Regions from separate parts of the Aromatoleum petrolei genome, predicted to be linked through region 2. Evidence: predicted binding sites of a transcription regulator. Region 2 holds the regulator's gene; each other region holds the start of a gene.
The links. The regulator sigma-54, encoded in region 2, starts transcription at its own class of promoters, with help from an activator protein. The targets are predictions, from matches to a motif close to TGGCACGCTTNCTGCTNA.

Region 1: a site for sigma-54 is predicted at 3,312-3,329, ahead of ToN1_RS09215 (pilin). Genes of this name have one in related genera too.
Region 3: a site for sigma-54 is predicted at 3,026-3,043, ahead of ToN1_RS04160 (P-loop NTPase family protein). Genes of this name have one in related genera too.

Annotation. Positions count from the first base shown of each region.
Region 1 is NZ_CP059560.1:2,011,587-2,019,320, forward strand. Features, by position in the region: gene ToN1_RS09210 (efflux RND transporter permease subunit) at 1-3,116, shown strand, start outside; gene ToN1_RS09215 (pilin) at 3,376-3,795, shown strand; gene ToN1_RS09220 (PglL family O-oligosaccharyltransferase) at 3,882-5,633, shown strand; gene ToN1_RS09225 (sigma-54-dependent transcriptional regulator) at 5,752-7,143, opposite strand; gene ToN1_RS09230 (sensor histidine kinase) at 7,140-7,734, opposite strand, start outside.
Region 2 is NZ_CP059560.1:2,380,351-2,388,084, reverse strand. Features, by position in the region: gene hprK (HPr(Ser) kinase/phosphatase) at 1-854, opposite strand, end outside; gene ptsN (PTS IIA-like nitrogen regulatory protein PtsN) at 823-1,308, opposite strand; gene hpf (ribosome hibernation-promoting factor, HPF/YfiA family) at 1,445-1,771, opposite strand; gene ToN1_RS10900 (RNA polymerase factor sigma-54) at 1,801-3,246, opposite strand; gene lptB (LPS export ABC transporter ATP-binding protein) at 3,265-3,987, opposite strand; gene recX (recombination regulator RecX) at 3,974-4,423, opposite strand; gene recA (recombinase RecA) at 4,441-5,475, opposite strand; gene ToN1_RS10880 (nicotinamide-nucleotide amidohydrolase family protein) at 5,561-6,040, opposite strand; gene ToN1_RS10875 (phosphatidylglycerophosphatase A family protein) at 6,045-6,524, opposite strand; gene thiL (thiamine-phosphate kinase) at 6,546-7,505, opposite strand; gene ToN1_RS10865 (flagellar assembly protein A) at 7,610-7,734, shown strand, end outside.
Region 3 is NZ_CP059560.1:913,978-921,711, forward strand. Features, by position in the region: gene ToN1_RS04150 (alpha/beta hydrolase family protein) at 1-146, opposite strand, end outside; gene ToN1_RS04155 (ABC transporter ATP-binding protein) at 151-1,890, opposite strand; gene ToN1_RS04160 (P-loop NTPase family protein) at 1,890-2,963, opposite strand; gene ToN1_RS04165 (class I SAM-dependent methyltransferase) at 3,187-3,762, opposite strand; gene ToN1_RS04170 (NAD-dependent succinate-semialdehyde dehydrogenase) at 3,759-5,219, opposite strand; gene ToN1_RS04175 (bifunctional acetate--CoA ligase family protein/GNAT family N-acetyltransferase) at 5,521-7,734, shown strand, end outside.

The sequences.
Region 1 (7,734 bases), 370 kb from region 2:
TGCTGGCGACGCTCTTCGTCAGCGCCGGCGGCGTGTATGCGCTGAAGAAGACTCCCGTCGACGCCCTGCCCGACCTCTCCGACGTGCAGGTCATCGTCTACGCCGACTACCCCGGCCAGGCGCCGCAGGTCGTCGAGGACCAGGTCACCTATCCGCTCACCACCGCGCTGCTGGCCGTGCCCAAGGCCAAGGTCGTGCGCGGCTTCTCGATGTTCGGCGCGTCTTATGTCTACGTGATCTTCGAGGACGGCACCGACATCTACTGGGCACGCTCGCGCGTGCTCGAATACCTGTCGTCGGCCGCCGGCCGCATGCCGACTGGCGTCGCACCGCAGATCGGGCCGGATGCCACCGGCGTCGGCTGGGTGTACCAATACGCCCTCACCGGCAAGGACCGCTCGCTCGCCGAGCTGCGCAGCCTGCAGGACTGGTACGTGCGCTACCAGCTCACCAAGGCGCAGGGCGTGGCTGAAGTCGCGAGCCTGGGCGGCTTCGTGCGCGAATACCAGGTCACCGTCGACCCGCACCGCCTCGCGAGCTACGGCATCCCCCTCGACCGCGTCGCGCAGGTCATCCGCGCCTCCAACCGCGACGTCGGCGGCCGCGTCGTCGAGATGGCCGAAACCGAATACATGGTGCGCGGGCGCGGCTACCTGCGCAATGCCGAGGACATCGGCAACCTCGTCCTCAAGAGCGAAGGCGGCACGCCCGTGCTCGTGCGCGACGTCGCGCGCGTCGAGATGGTGCCCGCCGAACGCCGCGGCATCGCCGAGCTCAACGGCGAGGGCGAGGTCGCCTCCGGCATCGTCATGGCGCGCTTCGGCCAGAATGCGCTGGAGGTGATCGCCAACGTCAAGACCAAGATCGCCGAGATCTCGGCGGGGCTGCCCGAAGGCACCTCCATCGTCCCCGTCTATGACCGCTCCGCGCTGATCGAGCGCGCCATCGCCAACCTCAAATGGACGCTGCTCGAGGAAAGCCTGATCGTCGCCGCCGTGTGCATCGTGTTCCTCATGCACGTGCGCAGCGCGCTCGTCGCGATCGTCACGCTGCCCATCGGCATCCTGATCGCCTTCATCGCCATGCGCTCGCTCGGGCTCGGCTCCAACATCATGAGCCTGGGCGGCATCGCCATCGCCATCGGCGCCATGGTCGACGCCGCGATCGTGATGATCGAGAACGCGCACAAGCGCCTGGAACACCTCCCGGACGACGCCACGCGCGCCGACCGCACCGAGGCCATGATCCGCGCGTGCAAGGAAGTCGGCCCCGCGCTGTTCTTCTCACTACTGATCATCACCGTCTCCTTCCTGCCCGTGTTCACCCTCGAAGGCCAGGAAGGCCGCATGTTCTCGCCGCTCGCCTTCACCAAGACCTTCGCGATGGCCGGTGCGGCGCTGCTCTCCGTGACGCTCGTGCCGGTGCTGATGATGCTCTTCATCCGCGGCCGCATCCTGCCCGAGGCGAAGAACCCCGTGAACCGCGCGCTGATCTGGCTCTACCGCCCGATCATCGCGTGGGTCATGCGCCACCGCTGGCTCACCCTGATCGCCGCCGCAATCTCGATGGCGATCACGATCTTCCCGGCGAGCCGCATCGGCGCCGAGTTCATGCCCACGCTCGACGAAGGCACGCTCTTCTACATGCCCGCGTCGCTGCCCGGCATGTCGGTCACCAAGGCCGGCGAACTGCTGCAGACCACCGACCGCATCATCAAGACCTTCCCCGAGGTCGCCTCCGTGTACGGCAAGGCCGGCCGCGCCAACAGCGCCACCGACCCCGCGCCGCTGGAGATGTTCGAGACCGTCATCAACCTCAAGCCCGAATCCGAATGGCGCCCGGGCATGACGACCGACAAGCTGATCGCCGAGATGGACGCCGCGCTGAAATTCCCCGGCGTCGCCAACTCCTGGACCATGCCGATCAAGGCCCGCCTCGACATGCTCTCCACCGGCATCCGCACCCCGATTGGCGTGAAGGTCTTCGGCAAGGACCTCGCCGTCATCGAACGCCTCGCCCGCGAAGTCGAAGCGGCCGTGCGCGAGGTCCCCGGCACCACCAGCGCCTACGCCGAACGCGTCACCGGCGGCTTCTACCTCGACATCGTCCCCGACCGCGCCCAGCTCGCGCGCTACGGCATCACCGTCGACGACTTCCAGATGGTGGTCGCCACCGCCCTGGGCGGCGACCCGGTCACCACCACCGTCGAAGGCCTCGAACGCTACAACGTCACGGTGCGCTACCCGCGCGACCTGCGCGACGACCCGCGCCGCATCGCCGCGGAAGTCTTCGTGCCGCTGCCCGCCGGCGGCAACCTCCCGCTCGGCCAGCTGGCGAAAGTCTCGCTCGCCAAGGGCGCCCCGGCGATCCGCACCGAGAACGCGCTCCTCACCGCCTACGTGTACGTCGACATCCGCGACCGCGACATCGGCTCCTATGTCGCCGACGCGCGCCGCGCCGTCGCCGAGAAGGTCGACTTCCCGCCCGGCTACTACGCCACCTGGAGCGGCCAGTTCGAATACATGGAGCGCGCCAAGGAAAAGCTCGTCGTCGTCGTCCCGCTCACCCTCGCGATCATCTTCCTGCTCCTCTACCTCAATTTCCGCCGCCTCACCGAGACCCTGATCGTCATGCTGTCCGTGCCCTTCGCCCTCGTCGGCGGCATCTGGCTGATGTGGTGGCTGGGCTACAACATGAGCGTCGCCGTCGCCGTCGGCTTCATCGCGCTGGCCGGCGTCGCGGCCGAAACCGGCGTGGTGATGCTGATCTACCTCGACCACGCGTGGGAAGCCATCCGCGCCAAGCGCCTCGCCGAAGGCCGCCAGCCCGACGCCACCGATCTCTACCACGCGATCATGGAAGGCGCGGTCGAACGCGTTCGCCCCAAGATGATGACCGTCGTCGCCATCATCGCCGGCCTGCTACCCATCATGTGGGGCACCGGCACCGGCTCCGAAGTCATGAGTCGCATCGCTGCACCGATGGTTGGGGGAATGCTGTCGTCGACCGTGCTGACGCTGGGGGTGATCCCGGCGATCTATGCGCTGGTGAAGGAGTGGGAACTGCGGCGGCGCAAGCCCCCCCGCGGCGCCCGTGCCCCTATGAGTTGCCGATGACACCGCCCATCCTCTGCGCCACTGTCAACATTTGACATTTTCCGTTGTCATCGCGTCTGCTGTTGACGCACTTTGTGACAATTGTCACGCGCCGGAGTGGAGGTCTGTGGCGAAGGCTTGGTAAACATTCTGTAAGACACTGTTTTTGTTTGTCTTCTAACCGCATGCTTCGCAAGCCGTTAAAGCCGTAAGAATTGGCACGCTGATTGCGACAGGGAATCCAAGCGGATTTTCCGTGGTTTCCATCAAGGAGCGCATCATGAAAAAGGTTCAACAAGGCTTTACCCTGATCGAACTGATGATCGTCGTGGCGATTATCGGTATTTTGGCTGCCGTCGCACTGCCCGCGTATCAGGATTACACGACCCGGGCAAAGGTCAGCGAAGTCATCGTTATGAGCGCCCCTGCCAAACTTGCTGTGTCGGAAACGGCGTCGTCCCTTGGATCACTTGCCCTTGTAACCGCATCTAATAGCGGATACACCTTCCCGGGCGCTACGAAGTACGTCAGTAACATCGCGATTGCCGATACCACCGGCGTTGTCACCGTCACCTCGACGGTGCCGGGCGCAACAGGCGACCTTACGATGACGCCGACGGTTGTTGGCGGCGGTCAACTGAAATGGGCCTGCGCATCTACTGCAATCAACTCCAAGTTCCTCCCCTCCGAATGCCGCTGATACCCGCGCGAGTATAGATTTGGCAGAAAAGGCCCCTTTGCAGGGGCCTTTTTATTTCTGCTATAGCACCGCACAATGAACACAACGTGACCATTTCTTCCCCCTCTTTTAAATTGAGCGCCTCCCCTTCGAGTATAAGCCATGTCATTGCGTCCTTTATCCTCGCACTCGGCTGGCTGCTACCCAATCATTACCAACCTTGGGTCTCATTCCACTCCGAGGCGTGGGTCTCCATTGTCCTCTGCGTTTTCGCAGCACTACCTTTTCTTATTTACCGCGAACTCACGGATTGGCACTGGCTCACTTTAGCAATTGGAGCCCTCGCAATTGTTCCAATAACGCAGCTATGGCTCGGACTAATTGATTTTTCCGGCACAGCACTTATTGGCACAATATATCTTTTCGGACTAGCGCTGTCCGTTCAAGCCGGCCACCGCTGGCAACAGTGTAGACGCGACGAGCTCGGCGACATCCTGTTTTTGTCCATCGGAATAGCCGGAACGGCGTCCGTTGGAATACAGCTTCATCAATGGTTGGGACTGGTTACTCAAGACTCGCAGCTTGGTCTTTGGATGCATCAACAGATTGGCTCGCGACCTTACGGCAATCTCGCGCAACCTAATCAACTTTCCACGCTTTTGACCTGGGGAGTTCTTGCGTCCGCATGGGGCTTCTATCGTGGCTTCCTGCGTGGCAGCTTCGCCTTCTTACTCGCATGTTTTCTCGTGGCAGGAATAGCTCTCACACAATCCCGCACGGGAGCCCTCGCCATTTTGATAATCTCTGCCTCAACCGTTTACTGGCGCCGCTCACTACCGCAAAGGACTTTCATTGCCACTCTCTCGCTTACTATCGTTTATATAGCATTCGCCTTTTCAATTTCCCCTGCATGCGAGTTCTTACAACTGGAGCAGGATGAAAACCCGACCGAGCGTCTCTCCGCAGGAATAATGCTCCGTCCGGCAATATGGCGCATGTTTATTGACGCCGTATCCGTCCACCCCTTATCGGGCTATGGAATGAATCAGGTGCTCCATGCGCAAGCAGAGAAAATGCTCGAGCACCCTGAAGCCTTTAGCACTGCTTTCGGTCACTCCCACAACATCTTTATTGACCTCTTGCTCTGGTTTGGGGTTCCTATCGGAGCCATAGCGAGCGTTCTATTAATCCTTTGGTTTGTGACATCGGTTCGCGCCATCAAGCGACCAGAGGACGGGGTTCTCGCTCTCTTTGCAATAGTTATTGGGGTTCATTCCTTACTGGAGTTACCTCTTCACTATGCCTACTTTCTGCTCCCCACTGGAATGGTTATTGGGATGTTAAATCGCGAAAATGGTCGAGGAATAATTCTTCGCAGCTCGCGCCACGCATTCCTAACAGCCCTACTGGTAACAAGCAGCCTTCTTGCACTTTCAATATCTGATTATTTCAGAATTGAAGCAGAAATGGCCGAACTCACACTCGAAAAGAGCTGGCCCGGCATCCAGAAAGGTGATAAACATCCACGAAATATCTTCCTTCTAACCCAGCTCCGGGAGGCTATCCAGCTCGGCCGATTCGCAGAACACTCCGAGATGAGTTCCGAAGAGCTAGATTGGGTCAGAAAGGCAACGACAAATTTTCCGAGCCCCTCGAATCTTTATAAATTATCTAGCGCATATGCGCTTAATGGAAGGAAGCAGGACGCGATTAACTGGCTACGTCGCACCTGCGGACTAGTTCATCCGAAGATTTGCGAGATGGCAAAGAACGAATGGGCCGAAAACCAGGAAAAATTACCGCCAAGTGAGCGCATAGCATGGCCCGCGCAAACGTTCGAAAACACATTCCAGCGATAGCTGGGCCGGATACTGCAGCACGTCTTGTCGTAAGTGAGTCCGTGTAATATTTATGCCCACACGCTGCGCAGCCTACCCGATCCTATCTTCAAGGATTTACCTTTCCCGCCACCTCGGCCTACTCCATCCCCCACTTCTGCAACCGATACCGCAATTGCCTGAGCGTCATTCCCAAGCGCCGCGCCGCCTCGGAACGGTTCCAGCGCGTCTCGTCGAGCATCCTCAGGATCCGGACGCGCTCGTCCTCCCCATCCCCGCCGGGCTCGACGTCCGTCTCCACGGCAAAGGAGTCGGCTGCGGAAAACGGAAGCAAGGCCTGGGCAATCCCTTCCGTTGGATGCAGGTCGATGTCGCCGGCACGGATCTCATCGCCGTCGCAGAGCGCGCACGCGCGTTCAAGCAGGTTCTCGAGTTCGCGGACGTTGCCGGGGAAGGAGTGCTGCCTGAGGGCGGCGACGGCGTCGGGCGCGAGGCGGTGCGGCGGGACGCCATCGCGCTCAGCGAGTCGCGCGAGGATGTGCACGGCCAGTTCGGGAATGTCTTCCGGGCGTTCGCGCAGCGGCGGCACACGCAGCGTGATGACGTTGATGCGGAAATAGAGATCCTGGCGGAACTTGCCGCCTGCCACGAGCTGGGCGAGGTCGCGGTGCGACGCGGAGAGGATGCGCACATCGACGGATTCTTCGGCATGGGCGCCGACGGGACGCACGGCGCGTTCCTGGATCGCGCGCAGCAGCTTGACCTGCATCGCCAGCGGCAGGTCGGCCACCTCGTCGAGGAACAGGGTGCCGCCGCGCGCGGCCTGGAAGAGGCCGTCCTTGTCGAACACGGCGCCGGTGAAGGCACCCTTGCGGTGGCCGAAAAACTCGCTTTCCATGAGTTCGGGCGGGATCGCGCCGCAGTTCACCGGCACGAAGGGGGCGGACGCGCGCGGGCCGAGGTCGTGGATGAGGCGCGCGATCACTTCCTTGCCGGTGCCGGACTCGCCCTGGATGAAGACCGGGGCCTGGTTGCGCGCGAGCTTGGCGATCTGCGCACGCAGGTGCTCGAGCGCCGGGGAGCTGCCGATGAGGGTGCGCGTCGCGCCGCCGGCACCGGGTGCCGGGGTGGCAGCGGTCTGCAGTTTCAGCGCGTGGCTGACGAGCTCGCGCAGGGCCTTTAGCTCGACCGGCTTGGTGACGAAGTCGAAAGCGCCGCACTTCAGGGCGCGGATGGCGGTCTCGATGCTGCCGAAGGCGGTGATGACGGCAACGGGCAGGCCCGGCGAGTGCGACTGGATGTGCGCGACCAGGTCGAGCCCGTCGCCGTCGGGCAGGCGCATGTCGGTGAGGCACAGGCGGTAGCTCTTTTCGGCCAGCAGGCGGCGCGCATCCTCGACCGTTCCGGCGCTATCGCAGGCGAGGCCCATGCGTAGCAGCGAGAGTTCCAGAACTTCGCGGATGTCCTCCTCGTCGTCGACGACCAGGACGTCGATTCCCGCGGGGCGGTTGCGTCGTTCGGATGTATTCATGGCTGACTCCGTCCGGTGAGCACGAAATGGGCGCCCGGCGCATTGTCGCGCAATTCGAGCGTCGCGCCATTCGCTTCTGCCAGTTCGCGGGAGATGTAGAGGCCCAGCCCGGTGCCCTTGGGGTGCGTCGTGAAGAAGGGTTCGAACATGCGCGGGCGGTCGGACTCGGCGATGCCGGGGCCGTCGTCGATGACGTGCACGGCCACCCGCCCACCCGCTTCCGCACTGGCGAAGACACGCACGGAACCGGGCGCACCGGAGCAGTAGCGCCGCGCGTTGCCGACCAGGTTGTCGAGGATCTGGTGTAGGTGCGCGCGGTCGATCGCGAAGCTGGCATCCTCGGGGATGTCGAGGGCGAAGACTGCGCGCTCGGCGCCGCCACGCAGCGCGAACTCGTCCAGCAGCGCGCACGCGAAGGACGCCAGCGGCAATGCCTCGGGCAGCATTTCATCGCGCCGCCCGAGCGCCAGCACGTCGCGGATCATGCGCTCGATGCGGCGGGCGTTGTCGTTGATGATGCGCACGAGGCGGACCTGGACGTCGCCGCGCTTTTCCTCCGTCAGCAGCTCGGCGGCCTGGGTGACGGCCGAC
Region 2 (7,734 bases):
GTCGAGCGCACAGCGGCCTCGAGCAGCACCGCGATGTTGCGCCCCGCGGCGACGGGCAGCGTCGTGCGGATCACCTGTACACCGAGGATGTCCTGTGTCTCGCGTTGCACCGGCAGGCGCGAGGGATCGGACTGGCCCGGCAGGCGGCGCTCGAGGTGCACGATCAGGCGCAGGCGCATCTTTCGCCGGCAGGCGGTCTCGCCGAAAATCGTGCGAATGTTGAGGATGCCCAGGCCGCGCACCTCGATGAAGTCCTTGAGCATCTCCGGGCACCGCCCCTCGAGCACCGTTGGCGCGATGCGCGAGAATTCGACGATGTCATCGGCGACCAGCCCGTGGCCGCGCGAGATGAGTTCCAGGGCCAGCTCGGACTTGCCGGCGCCGGAGCTGCCGGTGATGAACACGCCCACGCCCAGCACGTCCATGAACACGCCGTGCAGCGAGACCTTCTCGGCGAGCTCGCGCGACATGTACAGGCGCAACTGGTCGATCACGCTCGCCGACGGTTGTGGCGTCGTGATCAGGGCGACCTCTGCGTGCTCGCAGATGCCGTTCAGGATGTCGGGGATCCTGCAGCCGTCGGCGACGATGATCGCCGGCGGGCGTGCACCGATGATTTCGGTGAGGTGGTGGGCGACCTTTTCGCGCGAATGCCGCTGCGCCCACGAGAGCTCGGCCGCGCCGAGGATCTGGATGCGCGTCGGATGGATCAGGTTCAGGTGGCCGACGAGGTCGGCCGGCCAGATACGCTCTTCGTTGACCGAGATGACCCGGTCCAGCCGGCCGCTGACGTGCGTCAGCTCCAGCCGTTCGCGGTGCAGGTCATACAGCCGCGCGACGCTGGTCTGCCGCATGCGGACCCCAGGAGGCAAACAGCGTATGGATCGTCGCGACGTCGGGCGCGTTCTGCAGTTGTTCGCGGAAGTCGCGGTCGCTGAACATCTGCGCAAGCTCGGACAGCAGCTGCAGGTGGGTTTCGTTGGCCTGCTCGGGCACGAGCAACACGAACAGCATCGTCACGGGGCGGCCGTCGGGAGCGTCGAACTGCACTGGGGCCGAGAGGCGCAGGAAGGCGCCGGCGGCTTCCTTCAGGCCCTTGATGCGGCCGTGGGGAATGGCGATGCCCTGACCCAGGCCGGTCGAGCCGAGGCGTTCGCGTGAGAACAGGCTGTCGAAGACGACGCTGCGGGCAATGCCCTGATGGTTCTCGAACAGGAGACCGGCTTGTTCGAAAACACGCTTCTTGCTGCTGGCGTCCAGATCGATGACGACGTTCGAGGGGGGCAGGAGTTCGGCGATGAGGCTCATGCGGATCACCACCTGCACGACACGGGCCGTGCCGCTGCCGATCGGATGCGGGAGGAGGCTCGGGGTGTGCGGCAGGCGCGGGTTGAAAACGCGCGAATTATAAACACACCCCGGTCCCTCGGCGTGAATTAAAGGATCACAGCTCGGTCGGTTGCTGGTGCTTCAGCGTGTCGTGGCCGTGGTCGTTGTTCTTGGCCTTGTACTTGAGAACCTGGCGGTCGAGCTTGTCGGCCATGCTGTCGATGGCTGCATACAGGTCGGCGTCCTCGCTCTCGACGTAGATGTCCTTGCCGCGCACGTGCAGCGTCACTTCCGCCTTCTGGCGCAGCTTCTCCACCGACAGGATCACGCTGACGCTGGTCACGTTGTCGAAATGGCGGATGACGCGATCGAGCTTCGTATTGACGTACTCGCGGATCGCGGGGGTGACTTCGACGTGATGTCCGGTGATGGTGAGATTCATGATGTTTCCTCGTATTGTCAGATCGTTTTTCAGATCGCTTTGCGCAGGCTGACCGGCGGAATATTGAGTGACTCGCGGTATTTCGCGATCGTTCTGCGCGCCACCACGATACCCTGCTGGCCCAACAACTCGGCAATTTTCGCGTCGGACAGGGGCTTTTTCCTGTCTTCGGCCTCCACCAGCTGGCGAATCAGCGCTCGAATCGCCGTGGAAGAGGCCGCCCCACCGGTGTCGGTGGCAACGTGACTGCCGAAAAAATACTTCAGTTCGAACACGCCGCGCGGTGTGGCCATGAATTTCTGCGTCGTGACCCGCGAAACAGTCGATTCGTGCAGTTCGAGCTGGTCCGCGATCTCCCTCAACGTCAGGGGTCGCATCGCCACATCACCATAATCGAAGAACTGTCGCTGCTGGTCAACGATCGCCTGCGAAACCCGCAGGATGGTGTCGAAACGCTGTTGCACGTTCTTGATTAGCCAGCGTGCTTCCTGCAGCTGGCTGGTCAGCGCGCCGCCCGATCCGCGGTTCTGTTGCAGGATGCTGGCGTACAGTGAGTTGATGCGCAGCTTGGGCATCGCCTCGGGGTTGAGCGTGACGGCCCAGCGGTTGCGGATCTTGCGCACGACGACATCCGGCAGGATGTAGCGCGTCTCCTGCACCGAGTGCTGCGAGCCCGGATGCGGATCGAGCCTGCAGATCAGCGCGTGCGCGGCGCGCAGTGCGTCGTCGTCGCAGCCGGTGGCGCGCTTGATGCGCAGAAAGTTGCGTTCAGCGAGCAGGTCGAGGTGCTCGTCGACGATCTTCAGCGCGAGGTCACGCGTCGGGTCCGACGGCATTGCGCGGAGTTGCAGGCTGAGGCATTCCTGCGGGTTGCGCGCGCCGATGCCGGCCGGGTCGAGGTTCTGCACGTGGCGCAACGCGATCGAGAGGTCGTCGAGGTCGTATTCGAGTTCCGGCGGCAGCAGCGGCAGCAGCTCCTCGAGCGACTGGTTGAGGTAGCCGTCCTCGTCGAGCGCCTCGATGATGAAGCGCACCAGCGCGCGGTCGCGATCCGACAGCGGCGACAGGCTCACCTGCTGGTCGAGGTGATCGCGCAGGCTGGTGCCGGCAGCCTGCAGTTCCTGGAAGTCGGTGTCGTCGTCATCGTCGCGGTTCGACGAACCACTGCTCGCGCTCGACCATTCGCCGGCTTCGTCGAAACTCGCCGGTTCGGCCTCGCCATGCCCCTCCTCGCCGGGCGTCGGGGTGTCGGCCTGGCTGCCGGAGTCGGGCGCTTCGCCGGAGGGCTGCGCGGCACCCGGGGCGAAGTCGCTGCCGTCGCCGTCCTCGCGCTCGAGCATGGGGTTCTCGAGGAGGAAGCGTTCCAGCTCCTGGTTGAGCTCCAGCGTCGACAGCTGCAGCAGCTTGATCGACTGCTGCAGCTGCGGCGTCAGCGTGAGGTGCTGGGAGATCTTGAGCTGGAGGGACGGTTTCATGGGGCTACGCGGGCAGGATCAGAGGCGGAAATGCTCGCCGAGATAGACGCGGCGAACCTGTTCGTTGGCGACGATCTCGTCGGGTCGCCCGCTCGCGAGCACGCGGCCCTCGCTGATGATGTAGGCGCGGTTGCAGATGCCGAGCGTCTCGCGCACGTTGTGGTCGGTGATGAGCACGCCGATGCCGCGGTCACGCAGGAAGCGGATGATCTTCTGGATGTCGAGCACCGCGATCGGGTCGACGCCCGCGAAGGGTTCGTCGAGCAGGATCAGGCGCGGGTCGGTCGCCAGCGCGCGCGCAATCTCGCAGCGCCGCCGCTCGCCGCCCGACAGCGACACCGCGGTGTTGTCGCGCAGATGGGCGATGCCCAACTCCTCGAGCAGTTCCTCGAGGCGTTCGTCGACGCGCTCGCTGTTCAGCCCCTGCAGTTCCAGCACCGCCCGGATGTTCTCGGCGACGGTGAGCTTGCGGAACACGCTCATCTCCTGCGGCAGGTAGGACAGGCCGAGGCGCGCGCGCGCGTGCACGGGCAGGTGCGTGAGCTCGGCGTCGTCGAGGCGGATGTCGCCGCCGTCGGCACGTACGAGGCCCACGATCATGTAGAAGCAGGTGGTCTTGCCGGCACCGTTGGGGCCCAGCAGGCCGACGACTTCGCCGCTGCCGACCTCGAAGCCGACATCGTGGACGACGGTGCGCGCCTTGTAGCGTTTCTGCAGTCCGGCGACCTTAAGCAGACTCATCAGGGTTCTCTTTCAATATCTTGCGGATCACGTCGGTGCCGAAGCCGCGACCTTGCAGGAACCTCGCCTGGCGGGCCCACTCGCGCGCGTCGGCCGGCGTGGTGCCGAACTTGCCGCGCCAGATGGCGCGTGCGCGGTCGACGTCGTCCTCGACGCCCTCGGCCTCGAGCGCCGCGTCTATCGTGTCGCGCTCGACCCCGCGCAGTGCGAGCTCGCGCCGCAGGCGTGCCGTGCCGAAGCGGGTGGCCTTGCCGCGCACCCAGGCTTCGGCGAAGCGGTGGTCGCTGAGCAGGCCCAGTTCGGTGATGCGGTCGAGCACGTCGTCGATCTCTTCGGCGGAGCCGTGCGGGGCGAGCTTGCGGACCAATTCGGCGCGCGAGTGTTCGCGACGCGCGAGGTGCCGCAATGCGCGTTCCCGCAGGCTCGTCTCCGCCATGATCCGGGCAAGGGGCTTCAGGCCGCCTCGGCAGCCGGCTGCGCGGGCTCGGCCGGCAGTTCCTTGAGGCCGACCGCGACGCGCACCTTGTTCTCGATCTCGCGTGCGAGCGCCGCGTTCGCACGCAGGAACTCGCGTGTGTTGTCCTTGCCCTGGCCGATCTTGTCGCCCTGGTAGGAATACCAGGCGCCTGCCTTGTCGACGATCTTGTTCTCGACGCCGAGGTCGATGATCTCGCCTTCGCGAGAGATGCCCTCGCCGTAGAGGATGTCGAAGTGCGCTTCCTTGAACGGGGGGGCGACCTTGTTCTTGACGACCTTGCAGCGCGTCTCGGAGCCGACGACCTCGTCGCCCTTCTTGATCGCGCCGGTGCGGCGGATGTCGAGGCGCACGGAGGCGTAGAACTTCAGCGCATTGCCGCCGGTGGTGGTCTCGGGGTTGCCGAACATCACGCCGATCTTCATGCGGATCTGGTTGATGAAGATCACCAGCGTGTTGGTGCGCTTGATGTTGGCGGTGAGCTTGCGCAGTGCCTGGCTCATCAGGCGGGCCTGCAGGCCGGGCAGCTGGTCGCCCATCTCGCCTTCGATTTCGGCCTTGGGCGTGAGCGCGGCGACCGAGTCGATGACGACGATGTCGACGCCGCCCGAACGCACCAGCATGTCCGCGATCTCGAGCGCCTGCTCGCCAGTGTCCGGTTGCGAGATCAGCAGATCGGTGATGTTCACGCCGAGCTTCTCGGCGTAGCCGACGTCGAGGGCGTGCTCGGCGTCGATGAAGGCGGCGGTGCCGCCGAGCTTCTGCATCTCGGCGATGACCTGCAGCGTCAGCGTGGTCTTGCCGGACGATTCGGGACCGTAGATCTCGACGACGCGGCCGCGCGGCAGTCCGCCGAGGCCGAGCGCGATGTCGAGTCCGAGCGAGCCGGTCGAGACGGTCTGGATGTCCTTTTCGACGTTGCCGTCGCCCATCCGCATGATCGAACCCTTGCCGAACTGCTTCTCGATCTGCGAGAGCGCGGCGGCGAGGGCCTTGGCCTTGTTGTCGTCCATGTCCTGTCCTTTCAAAACGTTGGGGGATTATGGCACAGAGATTGCTGGCGTGTTGCAGGTCGCCTGTGCAGCGATCCAAAAATGATTATGTCATGAGTCCGGCGAGCGCGCGGATGACCGCCTGGCGCCGGATTCCGGTGCGATCGCCGTCGAAGTGGACGGTTTCGCTGCGCAACTCGCCGTCGCGTTCGCCCCACGCGAAACACACCATCCCGACCGGCTTGGCGGCGGTTCCGCCGCCGGGGCCGGCGACGCCGGAAACCGCGAGGGCAAAGCGTGCGCGGCTGTGCACGAGGGTGCCGGCGACCATTTCGCGCACGGTCTCTTCGCTGACCGCGCCGTGGCGCGCGAGCGTCGCGGCGGCGACGCCGAGGAGTTCCTGCTTGGCCTCGTTAGAATAGGTCACGAAGCCGCGGTCGAACCAGCCGGAACTGCCGGCGGTGGCGGTGACCGTCTCGGCCACCCAGCCGCCGGTGCAGGATTCGGCGCAGGCAAGGGTCGCGCCGCGCGCGGCGAGCCAGTCGCCGACGCGGCGTGACAGGGCGTGCAGTTCGTCGTCGCTCATCGGGTCACCCCAGGAAGTGCTTCAGTACGGCGAGCGCAAGGATCGCGTAGCCGGCGGCGATGAGATCGTCGAGCATCACGCCGAAGCCGCCGCCGACGTGGCTGTCGGCCCAGCGGATGGGTTGCGGCTTGACGATGTCGAAGAAGCGGAACAGCACGAAGGCCGCCGCCTGCCACGCGAGCCCGGGTGGAGCGAAGAACAGCACCAGCCAGAACGCGACGATCTCGTCCCACACGATCGCGCCGTGGTCCGCTGCGCCGAGCGCGCGGCCGGTGCGGTCGGCGGCGATCACGCCGGCGACGAAGAAGCTCGTGAGCAGCGCCAGGAAGACGAACTCGGAGATCGGCGCGCGCAGCAGCGGGTAGAGCAGCCATGCGGCGAGCGTGCCGGCCGTGCCGGGCGCGCGCGGCGAGAGGCCGGAGCCGAAACCGAGCGAGATGAAGTGGGCGGGGTGGCTCAGGAGCAGGCGGACGGTGGGGCGCATGGTCGGCGTGGGCGGGCGGGGTCAGGCGAAATGGTCGTAGCCGGCATGGGCCGTGGTGTGCTCGTGGCCGTCGGCTTCGCGCAGCAGCAGTTCGCCGGCGTTCGCGGTGGTCGTGCCGATGCGCGTCAGCGCCAGTCCGTGCCCGGCAGCGAGTGCGGCAAGGTGCTCGCGCTGCGACGGCGGCGCGGTGAACAGGAGCTCGTAGTCGTCACCGCCGGACAGCAGGCAGCGTCGCGCGAGGGCCTCGTCGGCCCCGCAGGCACGCAGGGGGGGCAAAGGCAGTGCGGCGAGCTCGATGCGTGCGCCGCAGCCGGAGCATTCGAGGATGTGGCCGAGGTCGCCGAGGAGTCCGTCGGAGACGTCGAGCATCGCGCTGGCGATGCCGCGCAGCGCCAGCGCGAATCCGACGCGCGGCTGTGGGCGGTGCAGGGCAGCGAGGCAGATGCGTGCCGCGTCGGGTGCGAGCGCCACTTCGCCGCTCAGGTGCGCGAGGCCGAGCGCCGCATGGCCCGGTGTGCCGGTGATCCACAGGTCGTCGCCGGTTCGTGCGCCGGCGCGCGTGATCGCGGCGCCCGCCGGCACTTCGCCGAAGATGGTCACGCACAGGTTCAGCGGGCCGCGCGTCGTGTCGCCGCCCGCGAGATCGACGCCGAACGCGTCGGCGCAGGCGAAGAAGCCGCGCGCGAAGGCCGCGATCCACGCTTCGTCGGCCGCCGGCAGCGATAGCGCGAGCACGGCCCAGCGCGGTTCGGCGCCCATCGCGGCGAGGTCGGAAACATTGACCGCGAGCGTCTTCCAGCCCAGCGCCTCGGGCTCTGCATCGGGGAAGAAATGCGTGCCGGCGACCAGCATGTCGGTCGATACGGCGAGCTGCATGCCCGCGCGTGGCGCGAGCAGGGCCGCGTCGTCACCGACCGACAGCGTCGTGTGCTGGGCGGGGCGGGTGAAGTGGCGGCGGATGAGGTCGAACTCGGAGGGCATGGGGGCGTGGCGCGGTTGATCGCGCGCAAGCTTACCGCAGTCGTGGCGGCTGCGCCCAACGGCGCCAGAACGCGGAGCGCCCATGCTCGGCGCGGACGGGTAAGATGAAAACAAATATTTCAGCTGGGGACGGGATGGTCGCGATGGGCGCCGATTCGCTGCGGGAAGGGGATGAGGCTTTGCCGGACTTCGTCGTCCGCGACGAGGGCGGACTGTGCGTGGATTTGTC
Region 3 (7,734 bases), 1.5 Mb from region 2:
CGCTCGATCCGGTTCGGCAGGAACGATGCAGTTCCGGCCTCGCCTGCCGCAGGCGCGGTGGGGGAAGCCCGGCCCGCTTCGCGAGGCGCATGACACACGATCGCAGGTTGACCGTTCGAGTGCGCAACCGGGAACGAACAAGGCATGTCGTCACCCCGCCGCGTTCGCTTCTCGCTGGAACAGGCGCCGGGTGCGGCTCACACGACCCATCAGCTCTTCCGGAGGACCGGATTCGAGCAGTCGCCCGGCCTCGACGTACCACACGAGGTCGGCCTGGATCATCCGCACGTAGCTGTGCGTGACCATCAGCGTCGTTCCGGCAAAGCTGTCGAGAATCTTCCCGAGACGACGCGCCGAGACGGGGTCGAGGTTTGCGTCGGCCTCGTCGAGTAGCAGCACCGAGGGTCTCCCGAGCAACGCCCGCGCCCACGCGATGCGCTGACGCTGTCCGTACGACAGATTGCCCCCTGCGTCCGCAACACGCGTGCGTGCGCCGTCCGGCAGATCCGCGAGCAGTTCGTCGATACCGCACAGGCCGGCCACACGGGCCACCTCGGCATCCGGGGCATTCGGCCAGCGATAGCGAAGATTGCGCTCGATCGAGCCGCGTAGCAGCGGCAGGTCGGGCATCACAGCCCCAAGAGCGCGGCGCAACTCGGACAGCCGATAGTGGCCGATCGGTACCCCGGCGACGCGGACTTCCCCACAGTCCGGTTCGAGCAGGCGAGCCGCCAGGCCGAGCAGCGTCGACTTGCCTGCCCCGCTCGGCCCGACAATCGCCACCATCGCCCCGGCAGGCGCGTGCGCGTTGAAGTTCCGCAATGCATTCCCGCTCGCCACGTCGCAGAACTCGATATCTACCGCCGTCCCGCAGACCGCAAGCGGCACCGGGCAAGCATGGCCGCCTTCCTGCGGCGGCGTAACGAACCGCGGGGCTGCAAGGAAGGTCGCGAGCTTTTCCATCGAAACGCGCGCCGAGCGCCAGTAGCCCAAAGCCTGGCCGAAATCGCGAAACGTCGGGGAGATCAAGCCGACGACAGTGATCGCGCCCACGACCTGCGACGCTTTCAGTTCGCCCGTCGCCACCTCGATTGCACCCGCGAGGAGCACCCCTGCGGTTGCGAAGGACGAACTGAACTCTGCCGCGGATTTCAGCAGGGCCATCCCACGTGTCTGCGCCACCATGGCCTCCGCGAGACCACTCCCCTGCCGCTCGATCAGGGCGCGTTCGCGCGCGACCTGATCGAACACCTGCACTACGGCTATCCCGCCGATCTTGTCATTCACGTTCGCCGTGAGGCGCGCCTGCCGCCGCCGCGCCTCACGCACCGCGGGATCGACGCGCTCGCTGAGGAGCGCCAGCGTGGCCGCCGCGCCGATGAAACCCGCGCTCGCGGCGAAGGCAATGACCCCATTCACCAGGGCCAGCACGGACAACGCTAAGCTTGCGCTCAACACGCCAACCGCAATTCTGGGCAAACCAAGGCTGATCCAGCGCCGGATCCCTTTTACATCGCCGACGAAGCGCAACAATGTCGCGCCGCGGCTGCGCGCCTGCATTCGCCGCGGCGATTGCCCCGCCATGCTGTCGTAAAGCGCGAGCCGCAGTTCCGAAGCGTAGTCCTGCCCCAGACGCTCGGCCTGCACCCGCTCCATCACGCGCAAGGCGGCGAGCGCGGCCCCGGCCCCCAGCAGCCCACCGATCAGAGCGAAGGCCACCCCCGAGCCCCCCGCACGCTGCTCGATCACGATGTCGAAGAAGCGATTCGTCAGCCAGGCGCAGACCAGCGCCACCACGGCCTGCGCAACCCCGTTGAGCCCCAGCCCCGCGAGCATCGTGCGCCGCGCCCCAGCCCACATGGGCGGCACAATGGACGCTGCGCCCGGCATCACATCGCTCCCACCGCCAAGCCTTCCGCGGCCCGAAAGCCCACGAAATCGAGAATCCCGGGGCTGCGCAGCGCGTCGAGATCGAGTACCTCGAGTCCGGTCGCATGGGCCGCCTCGCGCATCGCCAGCGGCGACGCCGTGAGGAGACCGCTCGCCGCGATCACGGGCAAACCCATCGCGCGCAAGGCGTGCACGCCGCCGGCCGACCCCATGGCATCACCGGCAGCGAAGACCACCGCGTCGACCGCATGCGCAAAGGCCGCCGACTTCAGCAAGTGCGCCGTCTCGCGCTGATAGAGTCCATCCGCGACTTCGAACACCACCACATCGGCGCCGCTCGCATACAGCACATCCAACAACGTGGTCATCACCCGCTCCACATCCTGGGGATCCGCGAGGTAGGTCGACGGCAGCCCCGCATCGGTGAAATCCAGCACCGACTGCGCGCCCGCATCGACCATCATCCAGATGTCGCAGCCCGCCCCCGTGCCCGTCACCTTGGCCGCCCCGACTCGCAGTCCGGCACCTGCAAAGCCGCGGATCAGGTTCGACGCCGTCTCGGTCTTGCCGGCGTTCATCGACGTTCCCACCACCGCGACCGTGAAGGCTCTCCGACCGTCAGAACGCGGCGAATCCAGGGCGAAGTCCGCGAGGTTGATCGGGCGCCCGTTGCGATCCCCAAGCAGTCCCAGGGGCTGCACGACCGTCGCACCGCGCATCTTGTCGTGACGCGTGATCACGCGTGCCGCGACACCGCCGCCCGCGACCATGTGGCAGGGCCCGAGGTCCGACGGCACCTCGGCCTCGAACTGGTCGGGCGCGTAGCGGTTGCCATACGCGAGGACGATTTCGTCGCCCTCGTACAGGCGCGCGCGTCGCCCGCAGGCGAGTTCAAGGTGGCGGTGCTGCCCGAGTTTGTCGACGCGCGCCAAGATCAAGTCCCCCACGCGCGGGGCACGCGAGCCTCCAAGAAGCGTGACGAACGCGGAAGCCGGGATCCGGCGGGTCGTGTACGGTGTCTTGAGACGGGCGACACGGCTGACATTGAGCAGGCTGACGTTGGGAGTGTTCATTTTCGGCCTCCGGAGCGGTTGGCTGCTGATTCCCGGACTCGAATGCCGGGTTCGCCAGTCCCTATGCACGCCCCGTGCCAGCCATGGAAAATCTTCCCACTCCCAACGATCACGCCCCTTTGCCGCCTTTACTGCCTCTGTGCGGCCGGATGGGGGAGCCCCCATCTGGGGCATATCCCCCATTTCTTCCTGCAAATTCGGGGGCTGCTACCCACCTGATTGTTCACTCGGACGCAGGCGGCAGCGCGGTCGTATCCGCGGGACGTCGGACGGCACACACACGCTGAACGACCGCAGCCTTCGGCCGCTCCACGATCCCCTGTTCGAACGCCAGCACGGTGAAATCCGCTCCCAGCACGCCGAGCAGCTCACCCGGCCGCAGCAGGAACTCGGGACTCGCGGGTCGCCCGAAGCGCTCGTTGCCCAGCATGAAAGTCTCGTAGATCAACACGCCCCCCGGCGCGACACATGCCAGCAGATCGGCGAAGCGCGGCCGGAACAGGTAATTCGTGACGACCACCGCGTCGAAGCCCTCCCCGGCCAGCGGCCACGGCCCATCCTCCAGATCCGCGCAACGCGCTTCGATACGCGGCACGCTCGCCAGCGTCGCGACCGCCTCCGCGTTGCGATCAACCGCCACAACGCGAAAGCCGCGCGCCGCAAACAGGCGGGCGTGGCGTCCGCCGCCGCAGGCGTAATCGAGCACCGTGCCGCCCGGCGCCACCAATGGCAGGAAGCGCCGCACCCACGCGGAAGGTTCGGCCGGGTGCGGATGGCTCGCCGCGATTGCCTCGCTCATCGATCGATGCCCGCCACGCAGATCGACTTGATCTCGAGATACTCGTCGATGCCGTACACCGAGCCCTCGCGCCCGAGACCCGACTGCTTGATGCCGCCGAAGGGCGACACCTCGTTCGACATCAGCCCGGTATTGACGCCCACCATGCCGTATTCGAGCTCCTCCGCCACGCGGAAGATGCGCCCCACGTCGCGCGAGAAGAAATATGCGGCCAGCCCGTACTCCGTATCGTTGGCCATGCGGATCGCCTCCTCCTCCGTGTCGAAGCGGAACAACGGTGCCACCGGACCGAAGGTCTCCTCCCGCGCGACCCGCATCGCCGGCGTCACGTCGGCCAGCACGGTCGGCTCGAAGAAGGACCCACCCAGCGAGTGGCGCCGCCCGCCGGTCATGATGCGCGCCCCCTTCTGCACCGCATCCGCAATGTGGCTCTCGACCTTGACCACCGCCGCATCGTCGATCAGCGGGCCGATGTTCACCCCCGAGGCAGTCCCGGGGCCGACGCGCAGCCCTTTCACGGCCTCGGCAAGGCGCTCGGCGAAGCGGTCGTAGATGCCCGACTGCACCAGCAGGCGGTTCGCGCACACGCAGGTCTGGCCCGCGTTGCGGTACTTCGACCCCATTGCGCCCTCCACCGCGGCATCGAGGTCCGCATCGTCGAACACGATGAAGGGCGCATTGCCACCGAGTTCCAGCGACAGCTTCTTCAGGGTCGGCGCACACTGTCCCATCAGCAGGCGGCCCACCTCGGTGGAACCCGTGAAGGACAGCTTGCGCACGACCGGGCTGGACGTCAGCTCCCCGCCGATCGCGACCGGATCGCCGGTGACGACGTTGAAAACCCCCTTCGGGAAGCCCGCCTGCTCCGCGAGCGCCATCAGCGCCAGCGCGGTGAGCGGCGTCTGCTCCGCGGGCTTCACGATCACCGTGCAGCCCGCTGCAAACGCAGGCGCGACCTTGCGCGTGATCATCGCCGCGGGAAAATTCCACGGCGTGATCGCAGCGCACACACCCACCGGCTGACGGATTGCCAGCAGGCGGCGATCCTGACCCACGGTCGGGATCACGTCACCCATCGTGCGTTTCGCCTCCTCGGCGAACCATTCGACGAAGGAGGCGGCATACGTGACTTCGCCCTTCGCCTCCGCCAGCGGCTTGCCCTGCTCGGCGGTCATGATCGCCGCCAGCTCGTCGGCCGCGTCGAGAATCAGCGCGAACCAGCGCCGCAGCAGCGCCGCACGCTCCTTCGCCAATGTGCGGCGCCACGCGGGCAGCACCGCATTCGCCGCCGCGATCGCGCGCGCCGTCTCCGCCGCCCCCATGTCGGGGACGTGCGCGATCGTTTCACCGGTGGCCGGATTGCGGACGGCGAAGGTCGCGCCCGAATCGGCGTCGGACCAGCTGCCGTCGATGTATGCCTGCTGGCGGAAATTGGGGTAGTCGGCGAGTGTCTTCATGATGGGGAAATGTGTCGATGTTGGCGCGAATGCCGCGGGAACGTAGATTCTAGTCGCGCCACCACGCCTGCGCACGGGAGCGCACGGCAGCGCCCGCCCCGCCACCTGCACGGGTTGCGGTTGATACGGACCCGATCTCGTTACCGTTTATGTCACAATAAGATTTGTGCACTGCGGTAAACTTGAGTTTCACCAATGGTGAACCAGACTGCATCACCACGGACACGATTCACGCGGCATGGCCGCCAACGCCCCCCGATCGGGCGAGGCCACTGACGAACCTGGATCCAGGCAAATGACAATGAAAGAAAAGCACTACCTCAGCCCGCTGCTCGAACCCAAATCGGTAGGGGTCATCGGCGCCAGCGAACGCGAGAACTCGATCGGCCACGTGGTCGTGCGCAACATGCTCGACGCGGGGTTCCGCGGGCGCCTGTTCGCGATCAATCCCAAGCACGAATCCGTGCTTGGCGTCCCCTGCCACAAGACCGTCGAAGACGTGCCGCATCGCCTCGACCTCGCCGTCATCGCCGTGCCGGCGGAAAAGGTTCTGACCGTGGTCGAAAGCTGCGGCCGCGCCGGGGTCAAGGCGATCATCATCCTGTCGGCGGGGTTTTCGGAAAGCGGCCCGCGCGGCGCCACGCTCGAGCGCCACGTCGTCGAGGCCGCCCGCCGCTACCGCATCCGCCTGCTCGGCCCCAACTGCCTGGGCATCATGCGCCCCGAACTGGGCCTCAACGCGACCTTTGCGCACGTCAGCGCCTTGAAGGGCACCATCGGCCTGATCTCCCAGTCGGGCGCGCTCGTCACCTCCATTCTCGACTGGGCCAAACCGAGCAACATCGGCTTCTCCACCGTCGTCTCGCTCGGCTCGTCGAGCGACGTCGATTTCGGCGAAATCCTCGAATTCATGATCTCGGACCCGCGCACCGAGAGCATCATCATGTACGTCGAAGGCATCCGCGACGCACGTCGCTTCATGAGCGCGCTGCGCGGCGCGGCCCGCGTGAAGCCGGTGCTGCTGATCAAGGTCGGTCGTCATCCCCAGGGCGCGCGCGCAATCCGCCTGCACTCCGGCTCGGTGAGCGGCGACGACGCCGTGTTCGACGCCGCACTGCGCCGCGCCGGCGTGATCCGCCTGTACAACATGGGCCAGCTCTTCGCCGCGGCGAACGCGCTGTTCGCGCACTTCCGCCCGCGCGGCAACCGTCTCGCCATCATCACCAACGGCGGCGGACCGGGTGTCATGGCCGTCGACCGCGCCGCGGATCTCAACATTCCGCTATCCGAATTCTCCGAAGCGACGATGGAGAAGCTCAATGCGATCCTGCCGCACGGCTGGTCGCGCGCCAATCCGATCGACATGCTCGGCGACGCCGACGTCGAGCGCTACCAGAAGACCGTGCAGGCCGTGCTCGAAGGCCAGAACGTCGACGGCGTGCTGGTGATGCTCACGCCGCAGGCGATCACCGACCCCACCGCCGTCGCCCAAGCCATCGTCGAGGTGGAAAAGACCGCGGACAAGCCGGTCGTCACGTGCTGGATGGGCGATGAGCTCGTGCGCGAAGGGCGCAAGGCCTTCGAAGCCGCCGGCATTCCCACCTTCCGCTCGCCCGAACCGGCCGTCGAGCTCTTCAGCCACCTGTCGGCGTACTACCGCAACCAGAAGCTGCTGATGCAGACCCCGGCCTCGTTGTCGCACCTGAAGCCGCCGAGCATCGAGAGCGCACGCCTCGTCATCGAGACCGCGCTGGCCGAGCGCCGCAATGTGCTCAACGAGATGGAATCCAAGGCGCTGCTCGCCGCCTTCCGCATCCCCATCGCGCAAACCGTCGTCGCGCGCTCCGCGACTGAGGCGATGGTACTGGCCGAAGAGATCGGCCTGCCCGTCGTCATGAAGATCGACTCGCCGTCGATCATCCACAAGGCCGATTCGGGCGGGGTGCGCCTCAACCTCGGCAGCCTCGCCGCGGTACGTACCGCCTACCAGGAAATCCTCGAAGACGTCCGCCGCAACAAGCCCGATGCGGCGATCAACGGCGTCGCGATCGAGCCCATGATCATGAAGCGCAACGGCCGCGAGCTGGTCGTCGGCGTGCGCCGCGATCCCGTCTTCGGACCGGTGATCACCTTCGGCGAGGGCGGCAACCGCGTCGAAGCCAACAAGGATCTCGCCGTCGCGCTGCCGCCGCTGAACAACTACCTCGTGCACGACCTCATCAAGTCGTCGCGCGTCGCCAGCCTGCTCGGCGAATTCCGTACCATGCCGCCCGTGAACATGGAGGCGCTGGAATTCGTGCTGCTGCGCGTCTCCGAAATGGTCTGCGAGCTGCCGTGGATCACGACACTGGAGATCAATCCCCTCATCGTGGACGAACACGGCGCCGTCGCCGTGGACGCGCGCGTCACGGTCGAGAACGTCTCGCCCTCGGTGGACCGCTACGCCCATATGGCGATCCACCCCTACCCCTCGCAGCTCACCAGCACCTGGACCCAGCCCGAGGGTACCGTCGTC